DNA from 3 places in the Paenibacillus xinjiangensis genome. Region 1 is predicted to be linked to each of the others. Evidence: a T-box and tRNA genes for the amino acid it is inferred to sense, from the RefSeq annotation. Region 1 holds a T-box; the other regions hold tRNA genes.
What was found. The T-box of region 1 lies ahead of leuS (leucine--tRNA ligase). A T-box ahead of a tRNA ligase gene usually reads a tRNA of that ligase, here a tRNA-Leu.
Positions count from the first base shown of each region.

Region 2: it has a tRNA-Leu gene. The T-box ahead of leuS (leucine--tRNA ligase) is inferred to sense a tRNA for this amino acid. The anticodon was not compared.
Region 3: it has a tRNA-Leu gene. The T-box ahead of leuS (leucine--tRNA ligase) is inferred to sense a tRNA for this amino acid. The anticodon was not compared.

Region 1 is NZ_JCAALS010000032.1:60,760-71,181, forward strand. Features, by position in the region: gene AC6ESP_RS25185 (RNA polymerase sigma factor) at 1-425, opposite strand, end outside; gene AC6ESP_RS25190 (ComEC/Rec2 family competence protein) at 665-3,313, opposite strand; gene AC6ESP_RS25195 (deoxycytidylate deaminase) at 3,433-3,963, opposite strand; gene AC6ESP_RS25200 (homocysteine synthase) at 4,083-5,384, opposite strand; gene AC6ESP_RS25205 (ComEA family DNA-binding protein) at 5,526-6,059, opposite strand; gene comER (late competence protein ComER) at 6,184-7,023, shown strand; gene leuS (leucine--tRNA ligase) at 7,066-9,507, opposite strand; T-box leader at 9,598-9,813, opposite strand; gene AC6ESP_RS25220 (DUF4871 domain-containing protein) at 9,899-10,422, opposite strand, start outside.
Region 2 is NZ_JCAALS010000015.1:138,746-149,167, reverse strand. Features, by position in the region: gene phnC (phosphonate ABC transporter ATP-binding protein) at 1-634, shown strand, start outside; gene moaA (GTP 3',8-cyclase MoaA) at 729-1,772, shown strand; gene AC6ESP_RS16535 (guanylate kinase) at 1,829-2,386, shown strand; gene AC6ESP_RS16530 (hypothetical protein) at 2,532-2,792, shown strand; gene AC6ESP_RS16525 (MalY/PatB family protein) at 2,844-4,037, shown strand; gene msrA (peptide-methionine (S)-S-oxide reductase MsrA) at 4,106-4,621, opposite strand; gene AC6ESP_RS16515 (glycoside hydrolase family 2 protein) at 5,041-7,593, shown strand; tRNA gene AC6ESP_RS16510 (tRNA-Leu) at 7,801-7,883, shown strand; gene AC6ESP_RS16505 (helix-turn-helix transcriptional regulator) at 7,977-8,900, shown strand; gene AC6ESP_RS16500 (GyrI-like domain-containing protein) at 8,967-9,446, shown strand; gene AC6ESP_RS16495 (GapA-binding peptide SR1P) at 9,579-9,785, shown strand; gene AC6ESP_RS16490 (NUDIX hydrolase) at 10,032-10,422, shown strand, end outside.
Region 3 is NZ_JCAALS010000026.1:47,639-58,060, forward strand. Features, by position in the region: gene AC6ESP_RS22625 (ArsB/NhaD family transporter) at 1-244, shown strand, start outside; gene AC6ESP_RS22630 (hypothetical protein) at 245-982, opposite strand; gene AC6ESP_RS22635 (xanthine phosphoribosyltransferase) at 1,214-1,783, shown strand; gene AC6ESP_RS22640 (hypothetical protein) at 1,866-2,186, shown strand; gene AC6ESP_RS22645 (hypothetical protein) at 2,293-2,511, shown strand; gene AC6ESP_RS22650 (TFIIB-type zinc ribbon-containing protein) at 2,527-2,949, shown strand; gene AC6ESP_RS22655 (SDR family oxidoreductase) at 3,343-4,122, shown strand; gene AC6ESP_RS22660 (cytidine deaminase) at 4,153-4,566, shown strand; gene AC6ESP_RS22665 (YdeI/OmpD-associated family protein) at 4,599-5,054, shown strand; gene AC6ESP_RS22670 (glutathione peroxidase) at 5,133-5,687, opposite strand; tRNA gene AC6ESP_RS22675 (tRNA-Leu) at 5,862-5,948, opposite strand; gene AC6ESP_RS22680 (xanthine phosphoribosyltransferase) at 6,085-6,657, shown strand; gene AC6ESP_RS22685 (Rrf2 family transcriptional regulator) at 6,735-7,157, shown strand; gene AC6ESP_RS22690 (divergent polysaccharide deacetylase family protein) at 7,319-8,152, shown strand; gene AC6ESP_RS22695 (N-acetylmuramoyl-L-alanine amidase family protein) at 8,117-8,809, opposite strand; gene AC6ESP_RS22700 (YqzE family protein) at 8,942-9,148, shown strand; gene AC6ESP_RS22705 (hypothetical protein) at 9,161-10,036, opposite strand; gene AC6ESP_RS22710 (YqhG family protein) at 10,210-10,422, opposite strand, start outside.

The DNA of each region.
Region 1 (10,422 bases):
GAAAAATCCTGCAAATAACGAAGGACAACGACAGCTCGGTGATGCTCTGGCAGCTTATCGATTGCACTGCGAATATCCTGCACTGCATACGCGGACATTACTTCGTCTTCTACGTTCTGTTTCTCGCGAAAAACCATATCATGCTCGTCAATTGAAACGGTTGGCTTGCTTCTTCTGAATTTATCTATGCAGATATTCGTTACTATTCGTTGTATCCATGTTTTGAACTGAGCCTTCTCTTCATATGAGCTGATCTTGGTATAAATGCGAATGAGCGCTTCCTGAGCCGCATCCATCGCATCCTGCTCATTATTCAATATATAATAGGCTGTCCGATATACATGGGTTTCAATCTCTCGCAATAGAGTAATCAAAGCCTCGCGATCTCCTGACTGAGCGGCTCTAATGAGCTCCGGCTCCACCACGAAGGATCCCCCTCTCTTGCAACCTCATTGACGCATATGAAGCTTCAAAGGTTGCACTGCTTAATGTAATTTAACTTTATTTTTTTAAGTGGAATATATTGCCAAGGGTAATCATGCACTTGCATCGATGATGAAGCATGCAGCGAAACTCGTAATTGGTTATATTTCTTATATTAGAATAGAAAACTCCACACTAAAGAATAACAAAAAAATAGAACTCCGTATATAGCGAGTTACGACTATTGTCCCATTTGCATGTTACCCTTAACTGTACGTACATACAACCCTTCTGGATTCACCAAATAGCTGACCTCGCCATTCTTATCGGTCCTGAGTGGTTCTACCGAATGGTCTGCAAGCCGCTGCAGCACATCAGGATGAGGGTGACCGTAGCTGTTCGATCCACCAACGGATATTACCGCACTGAATGGCTGCCATCGTGCCAGCCATTGCTCTGAAGTGGAGAAGCGGCTGCCGTGATGAGCGATTTTGAGTACGTCTGCATACTGGCAGCATGATGAGGCTTCTCCTGTTTGCGATGGTGATGGTGATGATGTATCGAACCAGAGCTGATTTATCGCTTTCTCGGTTTGCGCATCGATATCTCCTGCGAATAAAAAGGCATGCTCGTACATCTTCAGGTGAAGGACAACACTGATAGGATTCTGTTCTTTTATCTCAGGAATAGGAATCGCTGGGTCTCGATCTGCAGGCGGCCATAGGATGGTTAGCTCACTCTCACGATCCAATGACCATTGCTGTCCCGCCTCTGCACCGTACAATGGAATATCCGCTGCTACTGCGTGTCTCATGATCGTCAAGGCATCCTCCTCTTCCTTCAAGCTGCCGTTCCACAGGATAGCTCTGACCGGAATTGTCTCCATTATCGCTTGAAGGCCCCGAATATGATCGCTATCCAAGTGGGAAACAACGAGCAGGTCAAGCGCATGCACACCTCTCTTCATTAATAGAGGGGCTAATACTTTGCGCCCTACTTCGAAGGGGTCGCTCCGGTTCTTCCATTCCTCACCCGGCTTGCGGAAGGACAGCGTACCGCCGCCGTCAATCAATAGATGCAGACCGCCTGGTGTTCGCACATATATGGCATCCCCCTGTCCAACGTCAATAATATGTACACGGCCAGATCGGTCAGCGAAGTCTGGATAATACGCATACAGAAGGAGCATTGCTCCAGCAACTATGACGATTATTAGTCCCTTCCAATTGGAGCCACGCCGGTTAGAATGACCTGGATACATGGTGCTCAGCAGATCAGCTGTATGCGGATCGTCTGCTCCTAGCGGGAGTGTCTCATCAGCAGATGGCGATTCAGGCGGTGGCAAGCTGGTCTTGGCTGGCAGCATGCGGCAGATTGCAGCACATAGTGCATACCAAGCAGCAATCCACCATAGCGGAGGCGTTGCCCATATCGAGCGCAGGGCATCAACCTGCGAGAGCTTGTCTACAAGAACGAAGGTCCATTCGTTGGCATATATGCTAGCAGCAGCGAGCAGCTTCCCGCCAAGCGGCCATATAGAGCTGATGATAAGCGCAACTGCACCGATCGGCATGATGATGAAGCTGATGAACGGCACCAGAATGAAGTTAGCCAGCACAGATAAGAGATGGAACTGATTGAAATAATAAATACTGACTGGAAATGAAGCAGCCTGCGCTACGAGCGTTACTGCCAGCAAATCAAGCCCTGCCTTCCCTCTACGCCATGCAGGCATGGCTCTTCGCAGTGGCGGCACACCTAAGATTAGACCAGCCGTGCAAATAAAGGACAGCTGAAAGCTGACATCCTCAATGAACAGAGGATTCCATGCCAGCATCAGAACAGCTGCCGCCGCCAACAGGTGCAGACCGTCCTTAAGCTTATCCATCCTGGCTGCTGCAAGTCCAAGAACAGCCATCATGCCCGCACGAACAACGGAGGGCGAGCCTCCTGACAAGATGACGTAGAAGGGAACTGCTATCATCAGTATCACGAGCACCCGCTCGCGCGTTAGTCGAAGAAAGCGCAGAGCCGTTCCCAGCACGTATAGAAACACGCCTACGTGCAAGCCTGAAATTGCCAATATATGCGTTAAGCCGAGCCGCGAGAATTGCTGGAACTGCTCAGGGTCGAGGTCCTCACGTATGCCGAGGACGAGCCCCTTCATGTAGCCGGACTGATTGGACGGATACAAGGTGTCCATATGCGCGCCGAGCCAGCTGCGCGCGGCATCGAAGCGGCCGAGCAGCGCGGCCGCTGTCCACTCTGGGCCTGGCGCGGCTATGACGGCGCCAGTGCCCGTGCCCTTGAACAGCCAGTGGATTCGCTGGCTGTGGAGATAGCGGCTGTAGTCGAAGCCGCCGCTATTCGATGCTGTGGCCGGCAGCGTCAGCTCGCCGGTCAGGCGCACTTGGTCGCCGCGCTGCCAAGCCGCGGCGATGTCCTGCTCCGACTGTTCAACCAGTCGGATATGCACGAGGAAGCGCTCGCGAAGCTTGCGCGGCGCTTCCTCGCCTTGAACGCGGACGGCATCCGCCGTCACGCGGAACATCGCGCGGTCGCCGTCGACCTCGACCGCGGACACAATAGTGCCTTGCACCTCCGCTTCATAGGAAGCGCGCACACCATCCGCCTCTGCGGCGGCGAGCAGACCCGGCAGCGCCGTCACGTTGCGGGCATCCGCCCACATCCGCTCTCCGGCGGCAAGGGCACAGCCCAAAGCGCACAAGGCAGCGAGCTGCCACGTCGCCTGCCTGCACAGCACAAGTATGAGCGAGACAGCCGTCAGCGCTCCAACAGCAAGCATCGCTCCGCTGGGACTAAGCCCAGTGGCCGCCGTGCTCCCGAACACAAAGCTAACAGCGAACCACAGCAAAGGCCTTCTATTCATATCGTACACCTCCTTGTCATTGAGCCTCCAATGTATAGCAAAAAGAACCTCCAAACACGCCAAGTGGCGTATTCAGAGGTTCTTCCTCATCTTGCAATATAGCTCTTGTTACGTTCTGCTTAAGAAATAACGGTCATCCCCGCTTGAGCAGGTGGCTCGTATTCCTGCAAAGAACGGAACACGATACCCTTCTGCGTCATAAGGACACTTACTTTATCGCTATCCTTCAGATAACTCCGGTGGAACACAATTTCTTCGACACCGCTATTAGCGAGCATATTCGCGCAGGTCCAGCACGGCTGATCCGTTACATACACAGTTGAGCCTTCACGATCGGCACGGTCGGTGAACAGCAGCAGGTTCTGCTCGGCATGAATCGTGCGGATGCAGCGCTGCTTCTTCACCATCTGCTCCTTGCCTTCCTCAAGCTTAACCTCCCACTCTTCCGCAATCATGCATCCTGCCTCTGAGCAATCTTGAACACCCATCGGAGCTCCGTTGTAGGCCGTCCCGAGAAGCTTCTTGCCCTGCACCAGAACAGCTCCTACATGGCGGCGTGGACAGCGCGAGCGTGTAGACACCATATAAGCAATATCCATGAAATAAGTGTCCCAGTCTTTACGCGTCGCATCATGCGTATGGTTGATCATCGTTCCAACTTCCTTTCCTATGCTGCTCTAGAAATCGTCAGACTTCTATTCTCTAGTTGTATTTATTATAGACAAATGTTACTTCGGTCTTGCTGACTACTGTGATATTCTACTCTTCTCTAGCCCTGTTGGCTAACGCGTAGCGCTTGCTCCAGATCAGCTAGAATATCGTCGATACCTTCTGTTCCGATCGACAAGCGGATCAGACCAGCTGTCACACCCGCTGCATCCTGTTCCTCAGCAGACAGCTGCTGATGCGTCGTGCTCGCTGGATGGATAATAAGCGACTTCGAATCGCCTACATTGGCAAGATGCGAGAACAGCTCTACTGCGTTAATAACCTTCTTGCCAGCGTCAATACCGCCTTTAATGCCGAAGGTCAGAATAGCACCTTGGCCGTTCGGCAAATATTTCTGGGCAAGCTTGTACGAAGCATGGCTCTCCAGACCAGGATAGTTCACCCATTCTACCGCTTCATGCGACTCCAAATATTGGGCTACACGAAGGGCATTCGAGCTATGGCGCTCCATCCGCAAATGCAGTGTCTCCAAGCCTTGCAGTAGCAAGAAGGAGTTGAACGGCGAGATCGCCGCTCCCATGTCGCGCAATAGCTGAACACGAGCTTTAATAATATACGCAATTGGTCCAACTGCATCCGTGTACACGACGCCGTGGTAGCTAGGATCTGGCTCAGTCAGTCCAGGGAACTTGCCGCTCGCCTTCCAGTCGAACTTGCCGCCGTCAACAATAACACCGCCGATAGAAGTGCCGTGACCGCCAATAAACTTGGTTGCAGAATGAACGACAATGTCCGCGCCATGCTCAATCGGACGAAGCAAGTAAGGGCTAGTGAATGTGCTGTCTACAATAAGTGGGATTCCGTTCTCATGGGCAATCGCCGATACGGCCTCAATATCAAGAATGTCGCCCTTCGGGTTACCAATCGTCTCCGCATACAGAGCCTTGGTCTTGTCTGTAATCGCCTTGCGGAAGTTCTCGGGATCGGAAGGATCAACGAATACAACCTTAATACCAAGCTTAGCAAGCGTCGTAGAGAACAGATTATAAGTGCCGCCATACAGACTGGTAGCAGAGACGATCTCGTCCCCCGCGCCAGCGATATTTAGGATGGAATAAGTGATGGCTGATTGACCGGATGCCACAGCAAGTGCGGCAGGAGCTCCCTCAAGCAAAGCCACGCGCTTCTCAAAAACATCCGATGTCGGGTTCATTAAGCGAGTATAAATATTGCCGAACTCTTGCAGCGAGAATAAGCTCGCAGCATGATCGGTATCACGAAACCCATACGAAGTCGTTTGGTAGATTGGTACCGCCCTAGCGAACGTCGTTGGATCAATTTCTTGGCCTCCGTGTACGGATAGCGTGTCTAGAGAAAGCTTGCGTTGTTCTTGTTCAGACATTTGGACAACTCCTCAACAAATCGTTTTTGCCATGCAAAACGCCATTTCGAAAGCCTGTGATGTCTGAACAAAGTTGCCTTGGCAGCTGCTTGCATAGTGGCTGGGAATGCTTCCCTATTGCCTGCTCTTATTCTCTCATAATTACGGACGAGCGACAATGCTATCTTTCATGCTCTGTAATATTTTCGGGCCTATTCCTGTAACATCCTGCAGCTCCTCTACCGATTGGAAGGATCCATTAGCCTCTCGATATGCAACAATCGCTTGTGCCTTGGCAGGGCCAATTCCTTTCAGCTCATCCAGCTCCGCAGCAGTCGCCCGGTTAATATCAAGCTTGCCCTCTTCATCCCTGCTCGCTAATGTCTCCATAGTGGCCGTCGTTTCTGCTGTTTCTTGATTCTCCGTCGCTATTGATCCCACGATGTCCGGCGCGCCAGCTGTCCCCGCGGTCTTTTCATTCGCCTCCTCCGCACCCTCCTGATTCATGGCCGCTGTTGCAGCCGGCTGCTCCAATGCTATAGCAACCTCCCGATTAAGCGGTACCCAGCCATCTGGGGCTGGTCGTTTAGGCTCTGCCATTGCAGCAGCGCATAATAATCCAACTGCGATCATAAGCAGTACGGCTAGGATCAGCTTTTTTGTGGCTAATAGCTCCTGAATCTGTCCCTTGAACATATCGTTCACTCCAATCTTAATAAGATATAGAAAGAAAAAAATGGAATCAGCTGACATATGTGCCAAGTCATGATGAATAGGTTAGAGGAGTAGATGAACTATGAAGAAGTAAGGAGGGCTATGCATGAATGTCGGATTCATTGGGACGGGCACGATGGGAAGCCTGCTTATAGAAGCTTTTGTCACATCAGGTGCACTAGAACCGAGCCAGATCGTCATCAGCAACCGAACCTTTGCGAAGGCAAAAGCCTTGGCTAACCGCTATCCTGGGATCAGAGCCGAGCCGCTCAACGCGAATGCCGCTGTAGGTAGCGACATTATTTTTCTGTGTGTCAAGCCTATTGAATTCAAAAAAGTAGTCGATGACCTGCTGCCAGTCATTAAGCCCGGTCAGCTGATCGTGTCGATTACCAGCCCGGTGCTAATCTCCCATCTAGAAGAAGTTCTCCCTTGCAAAATTGCAAAAGTAATTCCCAGCGTAACCAACTTTGTATGGAGCGGTGCTACTCTCTGCATTTATGGCTCTCGGGTCGACAGCGCTGACAGCGGCAAGCTCGAATCATTGCTTGCCTATATCAGTGAGCCTCTTACGATTGAAGAGCCTTATACGCGTGTGGTCTCCGACATTTCTAGCTGCGGCCCTGCATTCTTTTCCTTTCTGCTGGAGCAATTCGTCGATGCTGCTGTAGAAGAGACGGGAATAGAACGTGATGAAGCGCTAAGACTGGCAAGCGCTATGCTGCTCGGCACAGGATTGCTGCTCACCGAAGGCGGGATGACGCCTGCCCAAGTGCAGGATCGGGTTGCCGTTCCTGGGGGCATTACTGCAAAGGCGCTTCATATGCTGCGTTGTGAGACCAATGGCGTATTCAACCGCCTTATTCGTACGACGCATGCCAAGTTCGATGAGGATGTGGCCAAGGTTTCGATCTCCTTTTACGGCGAAGAGGTGAACGGTCAATAGCATGTTACTGCGCTAGGACCGCTCACCTCTTCTTATGAAGTATTAATTTGCTACGATATTAACGAGCTTGCCCTTCACCGCTACTACTTTGCGGATTGTTTTACCTTCTATCAGTTCTTTCACTTTGTCGATTTCTTTGGCGAGCCGTTCCATTTCTGCTACATCTGTATCAGCGGCAATGGAGAGGCGCTCGATAATTTTACCGTTCACTTGAACGACAATCTCAACCTCTTGGTCTACGGTCCAAGCTTCCTCATAGGAAGGCCATGGCTCATAAGTGATTGAAGTCGTGCCGCCAAGCTTCTCCCATAATTCTTCTGCGATATGAGGCGCAAGCGGAGACAGCATTTGCAAGAAGTTAGCCATAGCCTCGCGCGGTAGCACGTCAGTCTTGTAGGCCTCGTTGACAAATATCATCAACTGACTGATTGCCGTGTTAAACCGCAGGTTTTCGAAATCATCGGTAATTTTCTTGATGCTGCGATGCCACGTTTGTTTGAATGCCGCGCTCGTATCCCCATCCGTAATTTTGGAGCTCAAGCTGCCATCATCGTTAATGAATAGGCGCCACACTCTGCTGAGGAAGCGGTAAGTTCCCTCTACGCCGTTCGTGTTCCAAGGCTTAGTCGCCTCAAGAGGCCCCATGAACATCTCGTACATCCGCAGCGTATCCGCACCGAACTCCCCAACGATATCATCAGGATTAATGACATTCCCGCGTGATTTGGACATCTTCTCATTGTTCATGCCAAGAATCATGCCTTGGTTAACCAGCTTGTGGAAAGGCTCTTTGGTATCAACTACGCCGATATCATACAGCACCTTATGCCAGAAACGGGCATACAGCAAGTGAAGCACGGCATGCTCAGCTCCGCCGATGTACAGATCGACTGGCAGCCATTCCTTCTGCTTCTCAGGGGAGCAGATTGCGTTCTCGTTCTTCGGATCGATGAAGCGCAGGTAATACCAGCAGCTTCCCGCCCATTGCGGCATCGTATTCGTCTCGCGGCGTGCCTTCATGCCAGTCTCAGGATCTATCGTATTCACCCAGTCCGTAACGTTGGCAAGCGGTGATTCACCTGTTCCCGACGGCTTGATCGCATCCACATCTGGCAGTACCAGTGGCAATTGATCTACAGGCACAGGCTTCATTGTGCCATCTTCAAGATGAAGAATTGGAATAGGCTCTCCCCAATAGCGTTGACGGCTGAACAGCCAGTCGCGAAGACGGTAAGTAACCTTGCCTTTCCCTTTGCCAGACCCTTGCAGGTGCTCAATCATTGCCGCAATTGCATCTTGATTGTTCAGGCCATTAATGAAATCCGAGTTCACATGCGGTCCATCACCGGCATAGGCTTGCACAGCAATGTCTCCACCTTGAACGACCTCAATAATGGGCAGATCGAATTGCTTCGCGAATTCCCAATCACGTTCATCATGACCTGGTACCGCCATAATAGCACCTGTTCCATAGCCGGCAAGGACATAATCAGCAATCCAGATTGGCGTCTTAACGCCGTTAACCGGATTAATGGCGTAAGCTCCCGTGAACACGCCGGATTTGTCTTTTGCTAGATCAGTACGCTCTAGGTCGCTTTTGCGAGCTGCTGTTTCTTGATAAGCAGCTACAGCTGCCTGCTGCTCTGCAGTCGTAATTTGGCCAACCAGCTCGTGTTCGGGTGCAAGCACACAGTAAGTAGCGCCGAACAGCGTATCTGGACGAGTCGTAAATACGACTAGTGCAGCATCATGGCCTTCGATGTCGAAGGTAACCTCAGCCCCTGTCGATTTGCCGATCCAGTTGCGCTGCATATCCTTGATGCTCTCGGACCAATCCAGCTCCTCCAGATCGTCAAGCAAACGATCCGCATACTCTGTAATCTTGAGCATCCACTGACGCATTGGCTTACGAATAACCGGATGGTTGCCGCGTTCGCTCAGGCCGTTAATAACTTCCTCATTCGCAAGCACCGTTCCAAGCGCAGGACACCAGTTAACTGGCACTTCTGCTACGTATGCAAGCCCTTTATTATAGAGCTGGATAAATATCCATTGTGTCCATTTGTAATAATCAGGGTCCGTCGTGCTGAACTCACGATCCCAATCATAGGAGAATCCAAGTGATTTGATCTGACGGCGGAAGTTGTTAATATTCTCCACCGTAATTTCACGCGGATGACGTCCTGTCTGAAGAGCATATTGCTCTGCCGGCAGACCGAATGCATCCCAGCCCATTGGATGAAGAACATTATAGCCGCGCATACGTTTGTAACGTGATACGATATCGGTAGCTGTATAGCCTTCTGGATGACCAACATGCAGCCCTGCACCAGACGGATATGGGAACATATCAAGTGCATAAAACTTCTTCTTGTCAGGATCCTCTGTCGTTACGAAGGTTTTGTTCTCATCCCAAAATTTCTGCCACTTCGGTTCTACTGTAAGCGGACTATATCCATGATATTGCTGTTCTTCCTGACTCATGTTCCTGTATCCCCCTCAAGGTTATGCTTCTTCATCATGCAGGCGTACACTTACCAAAAACAAAAAAACTCCCGCCCCCAGCGTATTATCGCTAGGGACGAGAGATAGCTCCCGTGGTACCACCCTAGTTAGCGGCTGACATGCTTTGCCTTCCGCTCACTCGTCGCCTTTAACGCAGGCCAATCGGTGCGGTTTACACGCACGGCTCCAAGGCGAGGTTCACATCGTTGCAGGTCCGGCTTGCACCAACCGCCGGCTCTCTAAGCCTTGCCCCACGACATTACTGCTCCTTATCAACGCCCAAATTATTCATAAACATGATTAGCTTCGATTATAAAGAAGGAGCAGCGCTGTGTCAAGATGATTGACCTATTACCGCCAGCAGTTCACGCTAGTCCGATGACACCTTTTCCTTCTCTTCAGCATCTACGACAATGCTGCCGAACAGCCGATCATCTACATAGGCGATAATGCGCCAGAGACCGGGCTCTGGGAGAGAAAGAGACGAAGGAAAATAGCGATCTGCATAATGGGAACCCGATTCAGTCAGCCGGTGTGTGAACAGCTCTATCCATTGCTCGCTGCCCTGCTTCACGGCAATGGCTCTGAATGTTCCGCTTAGCTCCTCCTCTGTCCCCCATAGAGACCACATATACTTGTTTGTATCTCCGGCTACAAATCCAGGGGCTAGTAAGCCTAGTCTCCCTTCTACCCCTCTAAGCGTGTACTCCACAGAAGGGAATGTTGGGCTTACCTCCCATACTGGCTCTCTAACTTCCAGAACAGCATCCCCGTACAATTCCCCCTCCCACTTCACAGCAATGCGCCAATTACCGCTTAACGGCAGGCCGGCGGAAGGAATCGTATATCTCTCAAGCGACGAATAGCCGCTGCTCGGCTCCGTGATCCTATCAC
Region 2 (10,422 bases), on a different contig from region 1:
GACGATTAATCGATTAATTGAGCCGACAGAGGGCACGATTGAGTTCCTTGGCGAGAAGATGGGCTCTGGCAATAAGCGGAGTCTTAGACAATGGAGATCGCAGATCGGAATGATTTTCCAGCATTATAATCTAGTCAATCGATCCAGCGTACTTGAGAATGTCCTTCATGGACGACTCGGTTATATGGGCTCGCTTGCTGGAGTGTTCAGCCGCTATAGCGAGGAAGATAAGCAGGCCGCGATTGAGCTGCTCAGCAAGGTTGGTCTAGAGAAGGAGATATATAAGCGTGCAGATGAGCTCTCTGGGGGCCAGAAGCAGCGGGTTGGAATTAGTAGAGCGCTTATGCAGCAGCCGAAGCTGATTCTTGCGGATGAGCCGATCGCGTCACTTGATCCTAAATCGTCTACTGTCGTGATGGACACGATCTATGACAACTGCGTATCGAGAGGCATTGCTTGTCTAGTCAATCTCCATCAGGTTGATGTAGCCAAGAAATATGCGACACGCATTGTTGGGATTAAAGGTGGAGTGAAGGTGTTCGATGGGACTGCAGATGAGCTGACGGAGGAAATGACTTACTCTATCTATGAGGGCAAAGAGCAGGAAATGCATGCACAAGTAGTGAGCGCTTAATAGGAAGCTGTTATCGGTTATTCATGAGGGAAGTCTTGGCTGCCAAGGCTTCCCTATTTGCGTGCCCCAAATTGAAAGCTTTGTCATTTATATGATGCGGTACTATAATGGAACAGAGGTGAAGAGGTTGTATACCCCTGTTGAAGATCAATTGAATCGTCCGATGCGAGACTTAAGAATATCAGTTACGGACCGCTGTAACTTCCGATGCCGTTATTGCATGCCTGCCGAGATTTTCGGTCCGGACTATGCTTTTTTACCACAAGACAAAGTATTATCCTTCGAAGAAATGACGCGGCTTGCAGCTGTGTTCGTTTCTCTGGGTGTCAATAAATTGCGTATTACTGGGGGAGAACCTTTACTGAGGAAGGGACTGCCTGCTTTTATTTCCACTTTGAATGAAATGGCTGGTGTCGAGGATGTCGCGCTGACGACGAATGGTGTTCTGCTTCCCAAATATGCTGGGCAGCTTGCTGCAGCTGGCTTGAAGCGGGTAACAGTAAGTCTGGATTCACTCGACGATGCGAGGTTCCGTCATATGAACGGAGGCAGAAGCGGGGTGCAGCCCGTGCTTGATGGGATAGAAGCTGCTGCTCAGGCGGGGATGAAAATCAAGATTAATATGGTCGTTCAGAAGGGCGTGAACGATCAGGACATTGTGCCGATGGCAGCTTATTTCCGAGAGCGCAAGCATATTTTGAGATTCATTGAATTTATGGATGTAGGCAACACCAATGGCTGGAAGTGGGATCAGGTTGTGTCGAAGAAGCAGATCGTAGATCTCATTCATGAGTATATGCCGCTTGAGCCTATTGACCCCCACTATAAGGGCGAAGTGGCTTCTCGATATCGCTATATAGGATCTGATGAGGAGATTGGGCTCATCTCCTCGGTAAGCGATGCGTTCTGCTCAACATGCACACGTGCTCGCATATCGGCAGAAGGCAAGCTGTATACTTGCCTGTTCGCTTCGAAGGGTCATGATCTGCTAACACTGATTCGATCCGGGCATACAGATGAGGAAATTCGGTCATTCATCGAGCAGGTATGGCAGGGTAGAACAGATCGATATTCGGAGGAGAGGCTTATGCATACAGGAACACTTCCCAAGATCGAGATGTCGCATATCGGCGGGTGAATCGGTACTATACCGCGAATCGAATATGGAGAATCTGAAGGGAGGAGAGAGTACAATTGTACAAGCTAGTCATATTCCAAGGGCCGAGTGCCTCAGGGAAAAGCTTCCTGCAAGCGCAGCTTGGCTTGCCGAAGGTCGTGACATGGACCTCCAGATTGCCGAGAAGCGGTGAGCAGCATGGAATAGATTATTTGTTCAGTACGAAGGAACATATGGCGGATATGCTGGAACAGGGCTTATTACTGGAGATGACGGAATATCAAGGCCAATATTACGGTACTCATATAGACACTATTGAAGAAATCATGAATAGTGAACGGATTCACTCGATCGTACTTGATCGATCTGGTGTGGCCAAGCTCAAGCAGCGGTATGCCGATGGGATATTCGTTATTGGAATAATAGCGGATCAAGAGGAGTGCCGGCAGCGATTATTGGCAAGGGCTCTCCCTATGGAGGAGATTGACCGCCGCCTGCTGTCGTACGATGTTGAACGCGAGGGGATGTCTAGCTGCGACATGATCATTGTTAATAGCGACGATAATCTGAAGAAGGCAGAGCAGGTTATCCGGTACATGAAAGAGGGAATGGAGAGGGATCGATCGAGCGTGTAAGGATGATCCTATTGCATACTTCTCGATAGACGCACACTCCTGAAGCATTCTGTCTTCGGGGGTGTTTTTTTTGTGAGCAGAATGCTGGAATGTTAGAATAGAGATGGATATGAGATTACATATGAATGACGGGGAGGTGCAGCTAATGAATGTTGAGTTGTATAAAGACATCATCAAGGATGAACGAGGCAATTATTACGTTGCTGTTCAGAAGAGCGGCCGGGAGCTGTCCTTGGTTAACGCCATGCTGGAGCGCTCTTACGCCCATGTTGTGGAACGGAATGAGAATTTCAATAATAAGCTTGCTCAGTACGAGAATCAATACATTGGCAAATGGCTTGTGACGATGATTCCTGACTATGAGAAGCGTCTGCGATCGTATGAGCTAATTGCCGCAGAGCTGTAGTAGAATGGTGGTTATGATACCTATAATGGAATAGAAAAGGTGGGGATACGAATGGCATACAGCTTCGAAGCTATTGTTGATCGTACAGGAACGAATGCTATCAAATGGGATGCTGATGTGCTCAGCCAGTTTTTCGAGTTGAAGGACAAGGAGGACTACTTGCCGCTGTGGGTAGCTGATATGGATTTCAGAACCGCACCAGCTATTATTGAAGCGCTCAAGGCTAGAGTAGAGCATGGTATATTTGGCTACGCCATGCCTAAGGAGGACTACTTCGACTCCTTGAGATGGTGGATGGAGAACAGGCACAGCTGGGCTATCCGCAAAGAATGGGTGACCTCAACGCCGGGGATTGTTCCTGCTATGAATTTTATTATTCGTGCACTAACGGAAATAGGAGATACCGTCATTATTCAGGAGCCTGTATATGGACCTTTCCGCAAGACAGTCACTACGAATGATCGAACAGCTGTCAATAATGCGCTGCTGCGAATCAATGGACGATATGTGATGGACTATGAGGATCTGGAGCACAAAGCGAGTGATCCGAAGACGAAGCTGCTAATTCTGTGCAGTCCACATAATCCGGTAGGCCGAGTATGGCTTCCGGAAGAGCTTAGAAGAATGGGTGAAATATGCGATCGTCATGGTGTGATTGTTGTGTCTGATGAGATTCATCATGATCTGATCATGCCGGGGAATATGCATACGGTATATGCGACGCTAGGTGAGGAATTCGCCAATCATTCGATTATTTGTACAGCGCCTAGCAAAACCTTCAATCTCGCCGGGATGCAGTCCTCTAGCTTAATCATTCCAAATGAGGAGATAAAGAAAAAGATAGATGAGGAGCTGGGCAAATCTTCGTTAGGCAATCCTAATCTTTTTGGAATAGTGGCGACAACAGCCGCTTATTCACCGCAAGGAGCGGAGTGGCTGGATGCCATGCTGCAATATCTCGATGAGAATCTGTCATTCATGCAGAGCTTCGTAGAAACTCATATGCCTGGTGTGACGTACTTGAAGCAGGAGGGCACTTACTTGTCGTGGCTCGACTTCTCGCAATTGAGCATGGCTCAAGATGAACTGGAGAATAGGATTAAGAATGAAGCGAAGGTTGTGCTTGATCCAGGCTCATGGTTCGGGGAAGGCAGCGATGGATTTATGCGTATTAATGCTGCATGCCCCAGATCGATATTGGCAGAAGCGTTAGAGCGTATCGCTCGGGCTATCTACCAATTGTAATAAAAGAGAGGAGCACTTCCCATGCGGGAGTGCTCCTTCTTATGTAAGCAGCCGAATTAGCTGCTTCGCTACTGCCAATTCGCGTTGATAAAAGTGTCCCGACCGGATTGCTCGCGGTCCTCTTTGTAATGCTTTGGATTCTTCTTATGGTAATCCTGATGATAATCCTCCGCTTGGTAGAAAGCTGTCGCCTCGCTTATTTCCACTACGATTGGCTGATCGAATCGCATGCTCTCCTCTAGCAGCTCCATAGAAGCCTGTGCAAGCTTGTGCTGCTCTTCATTATGATAAAAGATGACCGGCCGATACTGGCTGCCGCGGTCCTGGAACTGTCCATCCGCATCAGTAGGATCAATCTGTACCCAATAGAGCTCCAGCAGCTTCTCATAGGAGAACAGCTCGGGATCGAACGTAATTTGGACGACCTCGGCATGGCCGGTTGCTCCTGTTTTTACTTCCTCATAGGTTGGATCTGCTGTGTCGCCGCCCATATAGCCGGATACGATTCCGTGTATGCCAGGCAATTCATCGAATGGGGTAACCATACACCAGAAGCATCCACCACCGAATGTTGCTAACTGTATCATTGACTTGACTCCTTTATGTACTCATCTCGTCTATTAAAAGTAACCTGTCCACCTTGAGAAGTCAATTTGCAGCAGGGACTAGGGAGAAGTAGAGTGTGTTGACACTGTGACTGTACAATAATCGCTGACGAGTAGCTAAAATGTTAGCTTGTTTTGTTATATTTGTTATGTTGACTGGGATGGGAATTCACCGTTGTGTTTGAGTGAGTAAAAGGGAGGCAATGTGCAGTTTTGCAAATTTCGGCTTGTATTACTGAGGTTGAGATACAATAATGTACAAAAAACGATTGACCATAAGTTAGTTTGATAGTAATATTTGTTATGTAAAATAGGGATTAATTATATAACAAAATTAGGTTATTAAAACTGAATCGCTCCATATAACCATTAGCTGCTGCAAAGCATAGGAGGACAAGATGAGAGAGTTGAAACAAGTGATAAATGAGTGGAAGTTCAAAGCCTGCAAGGAAACGGAATGGATGCCTGCAACCGTACCTGGCTGTGTCCATACCGACTTGCTGCACAACGGAGCTATACCTGATCCATTCTATGCGACGAATGAGCATGATCTGCAATGGATTGACAAGATAGATTGGGAGTACGAGAGCCGCTTCGATGTTGCACCTGAGCAGATGAGCCATTCTTCTCTAGAGCTTGTATTCGACGGTCTGGATACGTATGCGGATGTCTATGTGAATGGCAGTCATGTCCTGTCTGCGGACAATATGTTCCGTACTTGGAAGGTCAATGTAAAAGGCCTTGTACAGCAGACAGATAACGTATTGACTATTCGATTCCGGTCACCTGTTCAGGAGGATCTCCTGAAGATCGATAAGCTGGGTTACAACCTTCCAGCAACGAATGACCAATCGGAGCTGGGCGGACTCGGAGAGCAGAAGATTAGTATATTTGCGCGCAAAGCTCCCTATCACTACGGCTGGGACTGGGGTCCGCGGTTCGTAACGAGCGGGATATGGCGTGAGGCAAGACTGGAGAGTTGGTCAGGCAGCCGAATTAATGATGTTTATGTTCAGCAGACCAGTGTCACGACAGAAGCAGCGAGATTATCGGTTCAAGTGGACATTGAATCCGAGCAGGATTGCGAAGGCGTCGTTCGTATTCATACGGAAGGCCAAGTATGGGAACAGGCGGTAAGCTTGCGTGCTGGCAGTAATAGCATACAGGTGCCGGTTGTCATTGCAGAGCCGAAGCTGTGGTGGAGCAGAGGTCTAGGAGAAGCGCATCTGTACACGTTCACAACCGAGCTGTTAAGTGAGCAAGAGCAGGTGGCGGTGAAGACAACCCGCGCTGGTCTGCGCTCGGTCCGCTTGGTTCGCAGCAAGGACGAGGCGGGGGCTTCCTTCTATTTTGAATTGAACGGTGTACAGGTGTTCGCCAAAGGCGCTAACCATATTCCGAATGACAGCTTTATTACAGAGGTTACGGAGGAGCGCTACAGGCATGAAATCGTAACAGCTGTTGAATCCAATATGAATATGCTGCGAGTATGGGGCGGCGGTATTTATGAACAATCCATATTCTATGACCTATGCGATGAATACGGCATCCTCGTCTGGCAGGATTTCATGTTCGCCTGCAGCATGTACCCTGGGGACGAGGCATTCCTGAAAAATGTTCGGTTGGAAGCACAGGAGAATGTGAAGCGTCTGCGTAATCACCCTTCTCTTGCGCTCTGGTGCGGCAACAATGAGATCGACTCTGCTTGGGCGCAATATGATGAAGATGCGGGCTGGGGCTGGAAAAAGCTGTACAATCAAGAGCAGCGCGCTACGATGTGGGAAAGCTATGAGGCTATCTTCCACAGCATTCTTCCTGAAGTAGTCGCTGAGCTTGATCCTGCTGTGGAGTACTGGCCTTCCTCGCCGCTCATTTCCTTAACCGGAGATATCGGCCAGCATGCGCATCCGCTGTCTACAGAAGGGGATGTTCATTATTGGGGCGTGTGGCATAACGTTGAGCCGTTCGAGAACTATAACAAAAAAATCGGCAGATTTATGAGCGAATATGGATTCCAGTCTTTCCCTGAATACGATACGGTTATGACCTTCGCCACGGAAGACGATCTGAAGCTCGATTCCAAGGTAATGAGAGCCCATCAGAAGAACGGTGACGGGAATCGCTTAATCAAGGAATACATGGATATCTATATGAGTGAACCGAAGGATTTTCCTTCTTTCCTGTACATGAGCCAAGTGCAGCAAGCTGAGGCGATGAAAATGGCGATTGAAGCGCATCGTCGGGCGATGCCATATTGTATGGGAACTCTTTATTGGCAGATGAATGACTGCTGGCCGGTTGCTTCATGGGCGGGCATGGACTATTACGGCAAGTGGAAAGCCATGCAGCATTATGCGAGAAAGAGCTTCGCGGATTCGGTGCTTTCCTTCGACCGTACCGATGAAGGCATCATCCGTGTTCATGCCATCACAGACCGGCTGGTGCCTCTGACTGGAGAGCTGAAGGTTGTTTTGTATCATTTCAATGGAGAGCGCTTGAAGGAAATGACGGTGCCTATACAAATAGAAGGCAATAGCGCGTCCGTCGTATTTACTGCTGATGAGCAGACATTCCTTGGGGATCATGATCCCGGCTCCGTAGTCCTGTATGTGGAGCTGCAGCAGTCGTCACAAGAGGTGAACAGTGCGGAGTATTATTTCGTTAACTCGAAGGCTATGAAGCTTGCTCCCGCCTCGATTCGGGTAACCGCAGTCGAAGGCAGCGCTGGAACCAAATTTACTATAGAGACAGATACGCTGGCTAAGCAAGTATGGTTAACGGCAGAGTATGCAGGTAATTTCTCCGACAATTATTTTGATCTTATTCCTGGTGTTGCCAAGGTTGTGGAGTTCCGTCAACGCACAAGCGGTGAGCTTAAGAGCAAGCCAACGGCTGCAGGCCACATCAATGCTCGTTCGATGGTGGAGTTTATTGCATCTAATCATTCCTGAATCATCGTGTAAAAGAACAGGGCTGTCCCTAAAGTTATCGCAGATAACAAGGGACAGCTTCTTTTGAACGGGTGGATAGAGCAGGATTATGGGTCGCCGAAAAAAGTTGTAACTTTTTTAAATTAGCTATTGCAATCTAGAACATCATGCTGTATATTATTACAAGTAAGCGGTTTTCACACAGGTTTCTAACCTGACAAGCTACATGCGCGTATGGCGGAATTGGCAGACGCACCAGACTTAGGATCTGGCGGGCGACCGTGGGGGTTCAAGTCCCTCTACGCGCACCATACTTCATAAGATAAGCCCTTGAGACGAAAGTCTTAAGGGCTTTTATTTGTTTTCAGAGGAGATTAGAATATAGAAAGAAAGGATAGAGCGCTGTGAAAATTGACCGTTTATTAGCGATGACGGTTATGCTGTTGAACCGGGAACGTGTCACTGCGAAGGAGTTCGCAGAACGGTTCGAGGTATCGACGAAAACAGTCTATCGGGATATGGATACTCTGAATCAAGCGGGTATTCCGATTGTAGCCTATCAGGGCATTTCGGGCGGCTATGGGATTATGGAGAGATTTACGATGGACAGACAGCTGGTGTCGGTAAAAGAGCTGTCTGTGCTGCTTGCCGCTGCCAAAGGCATTCAACATGTTCTTGAAGACCACACGCTGTCTGAGCTGCTCGAAAAAGTCGAAGCGCTTCTCCAGCAATCAGAGGTAACGGAGCAAGCGCTCGTTCTGGATTTGCTTCCATGGGGACATAGCTCCAACTACAAAGATAGATTGTCGCTGTTAAGAGCAGCGATAGAAGAGCGCCGAATCGTCAGCTTTCACTACATGAAATCAGACAATAATATAAGCAAGAGAACGGTTGAGCCGACTGCGTTGATACTAAAAGGCTCCAATTGGTATATGCAGGCGTATTGCAAGCTGAGAGAGGATTTTCGAGTATTCCGACTGACACGAATTATGGAGCTTACTGTGCTGCCCGAGAGGTTTGAGCAGCGACTGGTGCCTGCAATGGAAGGCTATACATGGAATTCTCAATGGTATGGGCAGGCTGAGACGGAGGTGAGGTTGCTCTGTCATCCAGAGATGCGTCATCGGGTAATCGATTCTTTTCCTACTGAATATATCACTTATTTAGATGATGGTTATATGCGAGTTGAGGGATTGTTTATTGTAGATGAATGGTTCTATGGTATGATTCTCAGCTTTGGTGAACTTTTATTGGTCGAGCATCCGGCTTCCCTTGCACAGGAAATTCTGAGTAGGGCCACAAAAATGATGCTTCGGTATACAACCTAGACAATCAGTTGTCTTATTTCGTAAGGTACAATTCTCTTATACAAACCTAAGAGAAGAGGGAACAAAATGCCAACTAATTATGAGCATAAGGCTGAAATTTCAATAATAGGGCTGAGTACCAGGACAACGAACGAGAATGAAGCAGGGCCGAATGGGCGTCTGCCGGATTTGTGGAAAGCCTATCTGGAGAGTAATAGACTGCCGCTATCGGATGCTGTTAACCCGCATTTGCTCTATGCGTTATATACCGATTATGAAAGTGATCACTCTGGCGCATATACGGTTATTCTTGGGCATGAGCATGATGCAAGTACGACGGGCCATGCAGGCCAAAACTTGAAGCAGTGCAGTGTTCCAGAATCAGATTACATCGTATTCGTGACCAGACAAGGTCCGGTTCAGCAGGTGGTTGTGGAGGCTTGGCAGGAAATTTGGGAGTACTTCGAGCATTCGGCTGACAAGCGTGCCTATACGGGAGATTTTGAGCTGTATGATACACGTAACATGAATCCGGAACAGGCGGTTGTTATATCTATATTGCCATAGTGAAGTAAATAGTGAATGTCTTGATAAGACAGAACAGTCAGGCAGGCAGGCGAAGAAGCTTTTCTTCACCGGCCTGTTTTCTTATTTTTTTGTGATTACTGGGTATGAAATGGAAATTTGATTATATACTAGATGTGGCATTATGAAAGCACTTACAACCGAAAGGATGAGGCGATAATGGGCGATTCCGTTGGGGCTCTTGAATTAGGTTCGATTATGTGCAAGCATTGCGGAACATTAATTGATACGTTGGATACGGAGAGGGTCATTATTTATTATTCGAGATGTGAGCAATGGGAATGTGTGGAGGAAGAATTGAGGAATGAGGCAAACCGATAATTAAGCAATTCCAATAATTCAATATGCAAGGCAAACCTTAGTCCGATGTTGAGGGCTGAGGTTTTTTATTTGGTTAGTAGTGTGTGCTTAGTATCCACCTATCGATTATTACATCAGTCAGTCACTATGACAAACGCTATGAATTTGATTTTTGGGATACCACATCTAAGTCCGATATTTATAAAATGACGTTCGAACAAAATCAGCTTCTACATATTGAGAGAGTGTGGGAAGGGTGATTATGAAGTGGGATATATAATGGAATTGAGGCAATTGGTTGGAAAGAGGCCTATTATAATGGTAGGCGCTTGTGTTCTATTACATAGTGACGAAGGATTGCTGCTCCAGCGTAGGACGGACAATGGATTGTGGGGCTTGCCTGGAGGCTCGATGGAATTAGGGGAATCTGTTGAAGAAGCAGCTCGAAGGGAGCTATTGGAGGAAACGGGACTCGTGGCTAAGAAGCTTGAGCTAATGGGAGTATTCTCTGGACCAGAATTGTATTACAAATATCCCCATGGTGATGAAGTATATAACGTGACTACAGCTTATATGTGCTCTGATTATGTTGGAGAGGTACGGGAATTACGCTTTTTCCTCTATGAGAATATTCCCACAGAGCTGAACCCTCCAGACA
Region 3 (10,422 bases), on a different contig from region 1:
CTCATCATTAGCTATTGTAGAAGTGAATGGACCAGACTATTTGCCTTATGCCAGCCTGCTTGGAACAGCGGTAGGTGCGAAGCTGACTCCAATTGGCTCTCTGGCAACGCTGCTCTGGATTCAGCTCGTACGCCAAGGCGGGATCACCATCACTTGGAGAGAATATACCAAGTATGGCTTACTATTCACATTCCCGATTCTGCTGTTCGCGCTGCTTGTGCTTTGGCTGCAAGGATGGCATTAATTAGGTTTGTTTGATGAGCTTAATCGACACGATCTTGTTCCGGTCAGGATCAAGATCGAGCTTGAGCAGCGTACCTTCCCCTTCATAAGTAAGCATGTAGCTGTTCTGCGTACTCGGCTTCCCGAGTGCTTTCACAGCCGACTCGGGCTTATCGCCCACACGGACACCGCTAAGCCCGGTCGATACTGTGTTCAAGTAGACCTCGATATACTGCACCGTTTTATTGGCAGATATGCCAATGGCATAGCCTGTATACTCCAGCACCTCAATCTTCTCATCCTCATCTTCAAGTATGTACGAATCATCGGCTGTGCCGAGCTGCTTAACGATGTCGGCTTTGGCTGCTCCAATCGGAATGTCGAGCAGCAGCGGCTTGGCTGCGTTCCACTTCGGCTCTTCTCCTTCGGTGCTTACATCAGCCTTCGTACTGGTTGAGAGGGGTTCCTGTGAATTGGATTCCGCACTTGCTCCACTGCCGCTTCCGGAGGCTTCATAATCGGGCGGCGCACTCTCGACATAAGTATCGCTTGAATCGTTATCCTCTAAGTAGGTTTTCTGTGGTGTATCTTTATCTAAATAAGTATCATTACGCTCTGCTGACTGGCCTTGAGCTTCATTAGTAGTCTCAGGCTTCGGCTCGCCCCCCAGCTGACAGCCTGCTGCAAGCAGGGTAATGGTCAGGGCAGCTGCCCATTTGCTCATCATAGCGTATCGTGCTCTTGGCGATCTCATCTGCATTATTTCCCCCCCTATATATGATCGTATGGATGACGCAGTAGCTTATATCTAATAGACGTCCATAATTGGAAAAAGTTTCTGGAATGCTTTCATTGTAGAACAAATAATCGAGCTGGTCTATTCTTGTCCATGTGCAGATAACCTGACATTTAGCCAGTACTTCGGGTTGCGCTTGGAACCCTTCCTATGGTACGTTAACGAAAAGGAATTTTGGTGGAGGGAATGGAATACATGAATATTTTAAAAGAGCGTATTTTGCAGCAAGGATCTGTATTATCAAATGATGTACTGAGGCTGGATTCTTTGATCAACCACCAGGTCGATCCTGCGCTAACGATGGAAATGGGACATGAGTTTGCTCGCAGGTTCGCTGATGAGCAGATCACTAAGGTCATTACGATAGAATCATCGGGTATTCCGTCAGCTTTTGCTGCTGCTTATGTGCTGGGTGTTCCGCTTGTATTTGCACGCCGCAAGAAGACACTTATTGCTGATCCAGAGGCTTATTCGGAACGTGTACCCTCCTTTACAAAAGGCATGGTAACGGATATCATGGTATCCAAGCAATTTCTAACCAAAGACGATAGAGTGCTGTTCATTGATGATATTATCGCAAACGGCGATGCGGCGCGCGGACTTGTGAAGATTATCGAGAGATCTGGAGCGCATCTCGTTGGACTAGGCATCGTCGTCGAGAAATCCTTCCAAGCAGGCGGAAGAACGCTGCGTGAGCAAGGGGTTCGAATGGAATCGCTGGTTAAAATCTCATCGCTTGAGAATGGTCAGATTACGTTCGAATAACAAGTTCCAGAGTTATACTCTTTTCTGCTTCGACAATATGGCTTATAATAATATTCATGTAACCGAGGGGAGGCATAAGCAAATGGGTCATTTATCTGCTGAGTTTATGAATACAAAACTAGGTGACGCGAAGGTGCATTTTGAACGTGCACTAGATTGTAAGCATACGGAATTTGACGATCTTTATCCTTATATGATTGAGCATCCGCAATTTTTCTGGTACAAACGTTATGTAGCTTGGTCAGAGCTGCTTACGATTGTTAAGCTGTCTGAGGAACTCGACATGAGCTGGCGTGAACAGTTTACTGAGCGTCAAGCGGAGTATATAGCGGGGCGTGTGATGTCTTCTCGAGTACTCGATGAATGGTATGAAACGAATGATACTAAGGAACATGTAGGCTAATACGTGTCTAACACGAATAGGATATGAATGACTGAAAACCTCAATGAACTTTAACCAGTTTCATTGAGGTTTTTTCCAAATTGCTGCTAGCAGGAGGTATAAGTAATTGATTACAGAGGAACAACTGGATTATTATCGTGTCAATGGAGATATGGTACGAGTGATCCGCGATGAAATGGAAATGAATGATGTAACAGGAATCGTAGTAGCTTGGGATGATGCGTCAGTGGTCATTCGAAGAGCGAATAGACGAGTCGTTAAGCTAAGCCGCGATTATACACTTGAGCTTGCATCAAGCGAGCGCGGGAGCGGAAGCTCAACATAAAGGAGGTAGACAAGGTTGAAGTGTCCAGTGTGTGCAGATGTGCGAATGAGGGAAGTTGAGAAGGATGGTATTCTAATCGACATATGTCCAGATTGCAAGGGAGTATGGCTGGATCGTGGAGAGCTGGATAAGCTTATGCAAGGGGTTAAGGAGTATCAGGCTGAGGAAGCAAGATATGATTCGCAGCCAAGCAGCCCGCCATCCGGAGCTAACGGACAAGCTGGTTACGGTCAGACCCCTGGGCAGCCGTACAATAACTCGAATGGTTACGGACAGCAGCCTTATTCACCTCCTCCAGGCTACGGGGCGGCGCAGCAAGGCAGCTATGACAGGCATTACAATGGGGGCTACGACTCCAAGGTGAAGTATGATAAATACGGCAGACCGTATAAGAAGAAAAAAACGGTGCTCGATGTATTTGGTGATTTGTTCGAATAAGCTTTCTCTATTATAGCGACTACTCCCGAAGTTGAATTGAGGGGTGGTCGCTTGTTTTTTTATATGTCTTTGAAAATGGTTGTAAATATTGATTTTATTGTCATTCTCAATTAAGGTATATGCAGAGATGCTGGTGAAGGAGCTTGAAGCAGACATGTGGATTATACTGTAGGGATATGAACGAGATACAATACGGATGGACAATAGTGAAGGATCACTGTTGTAGTTGGTATTGCTTGCTTATCTTTTACCTTACAGGATACGCAGGGATGATGAATCATCAAGCCCACTGTGCGGATACCTTATTGGTATCTGTTTTTATAATCAGGGGAGCTGCATCTCGGATGAACGTCTAACTGTTGGTCCTCCTAATTATGAATGGGGGAAATTACAATGATCAAATTGAACAATAAAATAGCAATCATAACAGGTGCAAGCAGAGCCTCTGGTATTGGGACAGCCGTATGCCGCTCATTAGCAAGCTTAGGGGCAGATATCTTTTTTACCCATTGGCGTGCCTTCGACGAAACTGCTGGTAATGGCGGAGAACCTGATTGGCCGATGCAGCTGCAAGACGAACTGGAGCAGCTAGGTGTGAGAGCAGCTCATATGGAGGCGGATCTGGCTGACCCCGAGATGCCAGCTCTTATAATGGATCAGGTAGAACGGACTTTAGGAGCGCCTTCAATTCTAATTAATAATGCGACTTACGAGCTGCATACTCATTTCAGAAGTCTTGATGCAGCAACGCTTGATCAGCATTATGCTGTGAACAATCGGGGCACTATACTGCTCAGCACTGAATTTGCGAAGCGATTTGAGCTGAACCAACCAGCAGGTGCAGTAGGGCGTATTATCTTCTTAGTATCCAAGGGGCCAGACTCTAATAACTTGGCTTATATCGCAACGAAAGGAGCACTTATAGCATTGATTGAGCCATTATCGGTAGGCTTGGCGCCGCTTCATATAACGGTTAACGGGTTTGATCCTGGTCCGACTCATTCAGGCTGGATTAATGATGAGCTGAAGGAGCATTTTTTGCCGATGTTCCCGATGGGACGCCTAGGATTGCCTGAGGATGCAGCTCGGGGAATCAGCTTATTAGCCAGCGACGAATCGCAGTGGATTACGGGACAAGTCATCCGATCCGAAGGCGGGTTCTTAGGCAAGTAATGAACGATGAGCTTATGGAGAGTGTGCACAATGATTAAGAAAATAGACCAGCAGCTTATAGCTGTGGCGCAGGATACAATAAGCAGACTGTACCAAGATGGGAAGCATCATGTAGGGGCGGCGCTGAGAACAAAATCAGGCAAGATATTCTCGGCGGTTCATCTGGAGGCTTACATTGGAAGAGTAGCTGTATGTGCCGAAGCTATTGTCATCGGCAAAGCAATCTCTGAGGGAGAACATGAATTTGACACCATTGTTGCTGTCAGACATCCTGATCCAGACCACGAGAATGAGCCCATTGAGGTCGTATCCCCTTGTGGGATATGTCGCGAGTTAATTAGTGACTACGGAATGGATATGAACGTTATTATCAAGGATCACGACCACTATACAACAACCCCAATTACTGAGCTGCTGCCGCGGAAGTATTCACGTGGGGGATAAGGTGACGATAGGAACAGAAGGAGGGCTATTGTATGAGTATGACAGTAACATTCTTAACTAGCGTCATCCAGGCAGAAGGCAAGAAAGCGACAGGCATTGTGGTGCCTGCAGAGATGATAGACAAGCTTGGCAAGAGCAAGAAGCCGAGTGTCACGGTAAGTCTGAATGGCTACAGCTATTCGACTACTGTAGGTGTAATGAATGGTGAGTTCATGATTCCACTTAGCGCCGCGCATAGGGAAGCTTCAAGTCTCAAGGCTGGAGACCAGGTAGAGGTGAAGCTTGCGCTTGATCTAGAGCCACGCACCATTGAAGTTCCTGATGATCTTCGTGCTGCATTGTCTGCTCAGGAGGGCGCTACCCAGGTGTTCGAAGCCTTGGCTCCCTCGAAGCGCAAAGAATTCGTCAGACAGGTCGTTGATGCCAAAACTCAGGAAACAAGGGATCGGAGAATTGCCGGTATTGTTGCCAAATTCATGGAGACTTAGTCCGACTAGTATACCGACATAGCATGGAAAAAAACATCCCGAACTCTCTTGATAGAGTAGTTCGGGATGTTCGTTGTTTTACGCTAATTGCAGCAATTCATCTAAGCTGACTTTGATGTCATTAATCGAATCTGTCGGTTCGAATCGACGAACGACATTACCTTCTTGATCAACAAGGAACTTCGTGAAATTCCATTTGACTGGATTGCCGAGCAGCCACTCGGGCGCTTTGTCGGCAACCATCATTTTGAGCAGCTTGGCACTAATATTGCTCTCGTCGAATCCTTGGAATGGAGCGGCCTTCGTCAAATAATGGAATAGTGGATGGGCTTGATCGCCGTTCACATCAATTTTTCCTACCATCGGGAACTTCACGCCATAGTTGATCTGACAGAAGGATTCGGCATCATGGCTGTTGCCTGGCTCCTGCTCGTCGAATTGATTGCAAGGAAATCCGATAACTTCGACTCCGCGTTCTTTGTATTGCTCATACAGCTTCTGCAGATCATCGAACTGGGGGGTGAATTTACATTTGCTTGCGGTATTCACAATAAGTACGAGCTTGCCTGCGAATTGGTACAAAGGCAACCGATCACCGTTCGTTTTTACGATGTTGAAATCGTAGATTGTCATAGCTGCTGTCACTCCTAAGAAGTTAGTAAAGGTTACCATCTCAATAAACTAAGTATAAAAGTAACATATTTCGAGAGGTGTATGTATTTTTTTTTTTGAAAGAGACTATTGCCTATGAAAAAAGGCCCGTGAATCGCTCTAAGAGCAAATCCACGAACCTGTTAGTTGAATGGTTGGTGCGGTCGAGAGGACTCGAACCTCCACGGCTGTTACACCACTAGAACCTGAATCTAGCGCGTCTGCCAATTCCGCCACGACCGCAAATGTTGATGTTGTGTCAACAAAAACGATTGTATCATGTTATAATAGGAGCAGTCAAGAACAAACCAGTACGTTAGAATACTCGGCATTAGGTGTACGCGAAATAATTCAATATGATGGACAAGGGGTAATTGAATTGGAACTATTGAAGAATAAAGTGCTGCAAGAGGGAATCGTCCTAAGTGAGCAAGTATTGAAGGTTGACTCATTCCTTAATCATCAGATTGATCCTCAGCTGATGTGGGAGATTGGTGCTACCTTCGTAGCTCAATTCGCGGAGAGCGGCGTTACGAAGGTGCTGACGATTGAGTCATCGGGTATTGCTCCAGCCATTATGGCGGCTCTGCAATTCAAGGTGCCGTTGGTATTCGCAAGAAAGAAAAAATCATTGACACTTCGTGACGACCTGTATACCGAAAAAATCTACTCGTTCACCAAGCAAGAGGAGAGCGAAGTGACCGTCTCCAAAAAGTTTGTAGGACCTGGAGATCGGGTGCTCATTATCGATGATTTTCTGGCTAATGGCGACGCTGCCCTCGGTATGGCAAGAATCGTTGAGCAGGCAGGCGCTTCGGTATGCGGTATTGGGATCGTGATTGAGAAGTCGTTCCAGCCGGGAAGACAGAAGCTGCTTGAGCTTGGCTACCGGGTAGAATCACTTGCGCGAGTTGCTTCTCTGAAGGATCAGAAGGTAACTTTCGCTGAATAGTCAGCTTCATTGACTTCTGCTCGCATAGTCCCTATAATAGCTCCATATTTAAAGGCTCGTCTACGGAGGTGGTCGGGATGACCAGTAATCGATTTGCCGTAGCCATTCATATTTTGTCCTTACTTGAAGTGAATAAGAATGGCAGAACAACGTCGGATATGATTGCCGGCAGTGTTAATACGAATCCAGTCGTGATACGAAGAATAATGGGACTGCTAAGTAAGGCTGGACTTGTCACGACTAGTGCGGGAGTAGCAGGCGCCTCGATTACGAGGCCGGTGAGCGAGATTACCTTGCTGGACATCTATCGGGCGGTGCAAGGTGATAAGCAGGATGATCTGTTCGCTATTCACCAGAAGCCTAATCCGAATTGTGATGTCGGCCGTAACATACAGTCTTCTCTCGAAATCGCATTTAATGATGCTCAGCTTGCTATGGAGCATAAGCTCAGAGATATTACGCTTGAGCAGATTACGAACGATCTGCGTACCAAAATCTAAATTACAGCATTAGAACGAAGATCCTCCCCGCCCATTAATGATGAATGGATGGGAGGATCTTTTGTTTTGCATATTTTTCCTCGTTTGGACAAACAATGAAAGAGATATTACTCATATTAACGATTGGTGAGTGACGACGAGGAGTGTAAATTGTGAGAGAAATGGCCGTATTCAGATTGAAATATCTCCTATTGTGTGCAGCTATAGTCATTAGCATCAGTCTAGCAGGGGGAATGGCTTCCGCTTCTGTTATTCCGCCGGCAGCTTCAGCAGCGATGACAGGAGAGCCAAGCCGCCAGGTTGCTATTGTGATTGATGACTTCGGGAACGGCAATGATGGAACGGATGAGATGCTGCATCTGCCGGTTAAGTTCACCGTAGCCATCATGCCTTTTATGCCGAGTACCGTCAAAGATGCAGAGGAAGCGCACAAGCTGGGTCATGATGTCATTGTCCATATGCCGATGGAGCCGAACAAGGGCTTGAGGAAGTGGTTAGGCCCTGGTGCGCTTACGACCGATATGAGTGATGCGGAAGTACGCAAGCGGGTAGAGGAAGCGATTGATAATGTTCCCTACGCTATAGGCATGAATAACCATATGGGCTCAAAAGTTACTGCTGATGAGCGAATGATGCGTATCGTTATCAGCGTATGCAAGGAGCGTGGACTGTTCTTTCTAGACAGCCGAACAAGCTATCACACAGTCGTTCCCAAAGTAGCAAAGGAACTGGGCGTTCCTCTGCTATCCAATGATGTATTCCTGGATGATGTGTATACGGAAGCCCATATCTCCAAGCAGATTGATGTCATTCGTAAGCATCTGGAGCAGAATGAGCAATGTGTAACGATTGGGCATGTCGGCCCGTCTGGCAAGAAGACAGCAGCTGTGCTGAAGCAATCGATACCGAATCTGGAATCTGGCTCGAATGTTCAGTTCGTCAAGCTGTCAGGCATGCTGTCACCGGGTGAGCCATTTGTATTGCCGAATCCCTGAAGCGATCGCTGAGGCAATTCGCAGCTGCTGGCGAGGGTCGGATAACATCGTGCGATCCTCTTCATTACTGATGAAGCCCATCTCGACAATGACCGCAGGCTGCTCGACACGACGCAGCAAATAGAAGGGGTTGCCTTCTCTAGGATAATTGGCGGTTTCCTGCTGCCGGTTCAGCGTATCTTGGATGCAAAAAGCGAGCAGTGCGCTTTCGCCACTCTGCTGGTGCAGTACCAGAGGTCCGAACTTGCTGCGGTTTTTGGTTGCATTCACATGAAGACTAATGAGCAGCTCGGTTTGAATCTCCTCCGTCAGCTGCCTTCGCTGAGACAGGTCCCTGCGGTGGCGTGATTTGCTAATATGCCATCTGTTATCGTCACTAAGAGCGTAGTCACCTGTTCGATTGAGTACAGCCGGAATTCCTTGACTGTTGAGCAGCAAATACAGCTTCTGTGCAACGGCCAGATTAATATCCTTTTCGACCATCTGATCTGCTGTAGCTCCGCCGTCAATTCCTCCATGGCCTGCATCGATTAACACGACGGCTGACGGTCTAAGCACACTGTCCTCAGGGGCTTGCGTTTGTTCAAGGGGAACGGCTGCCGTACATATAGGCAGGATCAGCATCAGGGTTATGACGAATGGCAACTTTTTGAACACAAAGGTTTCCTCCTATATCCGGCGGTTATATGGATGTACCGTTAGCGTACCTTAATGGAGGAAAACTCATACACGTTTATGAATGGATTAGACAGGGCAAACTTGAACTAACACATAAACGAGGTGATTCTAATGGCGACTAAAGGTAATGATCTGATCAAGTACATGACGGTTCAAATTGTGAATTACATGGAGACACCGAAGGATGAACGGAAGCAGACGAGGGCATCAGCCAAGGCAGTTAGGGAGCATTGGCTGACGCGATGGTTCGGCTGGGGACCTATGAGCATTATGCTGTGGTGGAAGGCTAGAGGAGAACGCAGCGTTAAGGCTAAGTGATGTGATTACAAGCTAAGTATAGAAATGGCCGAGCTCGGTCAATAGCTGAAGCGGGATATAACGCTTAGATTCGCCGAGCTCATCGGTTTCAAGACGGATGTAGATCTCTCCGTTGCTCCATTTGTCGTAGCCAGTTGCCGACCATACGTACAGCATTTGACCGTCATATCGCTCTGCTGTGTAATAGAGCTTCTTCTTGGACCCTAGTTCGGTCAGAACGGGGGTCTTATTGAGGTTGTTTGCTTGCAGCGGCGCATTCGTCAGCCATGGCATCCTGCCGTATGGATCGAAAGAGCGATTGGCGATATGCTTAAGAATAGACACTGGTTGCGTAATATCGGTATTGGATAATAGCTTATTTTCCTCGACCAAGGACTCTTCCCACACCTGATCAGATAAAGGCAGCTCTTCTCCGCTCATCGCATCATAATAATGCGTAGTATCCCCATTCGTTCTCCACACCGCTAATAAGGGATGTATATACATGACCTGACTCGTCGAGCTCCCAGACTCTTCATCAAGCTGCTGTAGTGCAGCTTCATTATATAGATAGGCTCCCAATCCATATTCCCCTAGTGAGTAGCCGCCTTGCTCTAGAGCTTGTACAACCAGATAACCGACAGCATTCTCATGCTGCTTCACGACTGCCAGCCAGTTATGCGTACCTGGACCGAGAGGGGTTACCTCGAATGCGGCCGATTTCCATTGCTCGAAGGTCGGCTGTTTGGCGAGCTCGGATATCCAGCTCTGGATATATGACTTCAGCTGCGCTTCATGTGCGGTGTCTGTTAGAGGAATTTCGGTCTTACTGGCAAGAACGCCAGCCGAGGAGGACAAGGCAGAGGCGACGATAACGGCTGTTAAGAGCCTGCTTAACCATTTGCGCATAATACAAATCACCCTTTTCTAAGAAGCAGGTCGTGCGGCTCCTGCCTGATTTGAGTCCAACACGACCATTGTAACCGGACAAGCTGGAAGAAGACTGTTAGAATGTGTCGCGCGATTGATTAGCGGATGCATTCTATTTTTGACGTATTGGTGCGGTTCCCGTCTGATTGCTGTTATTCGATACCTTCCAAGTGGAAAATACCGCAGTTAATGGCGGAAGAGGTCACTCTTGGCTCATATTGCCACTTGATCTCAGATCTGCGCTGCCTGTATTGCTCCTCAATCGCTTTCTTGAAATCTTCTTCAGCATGGTTAAGCTGCGGCTTATAATAAGAGTCGATTCGCTCGAGCTCCTCTTCCAATCGTGCTGTAGCATCGACAGCCCA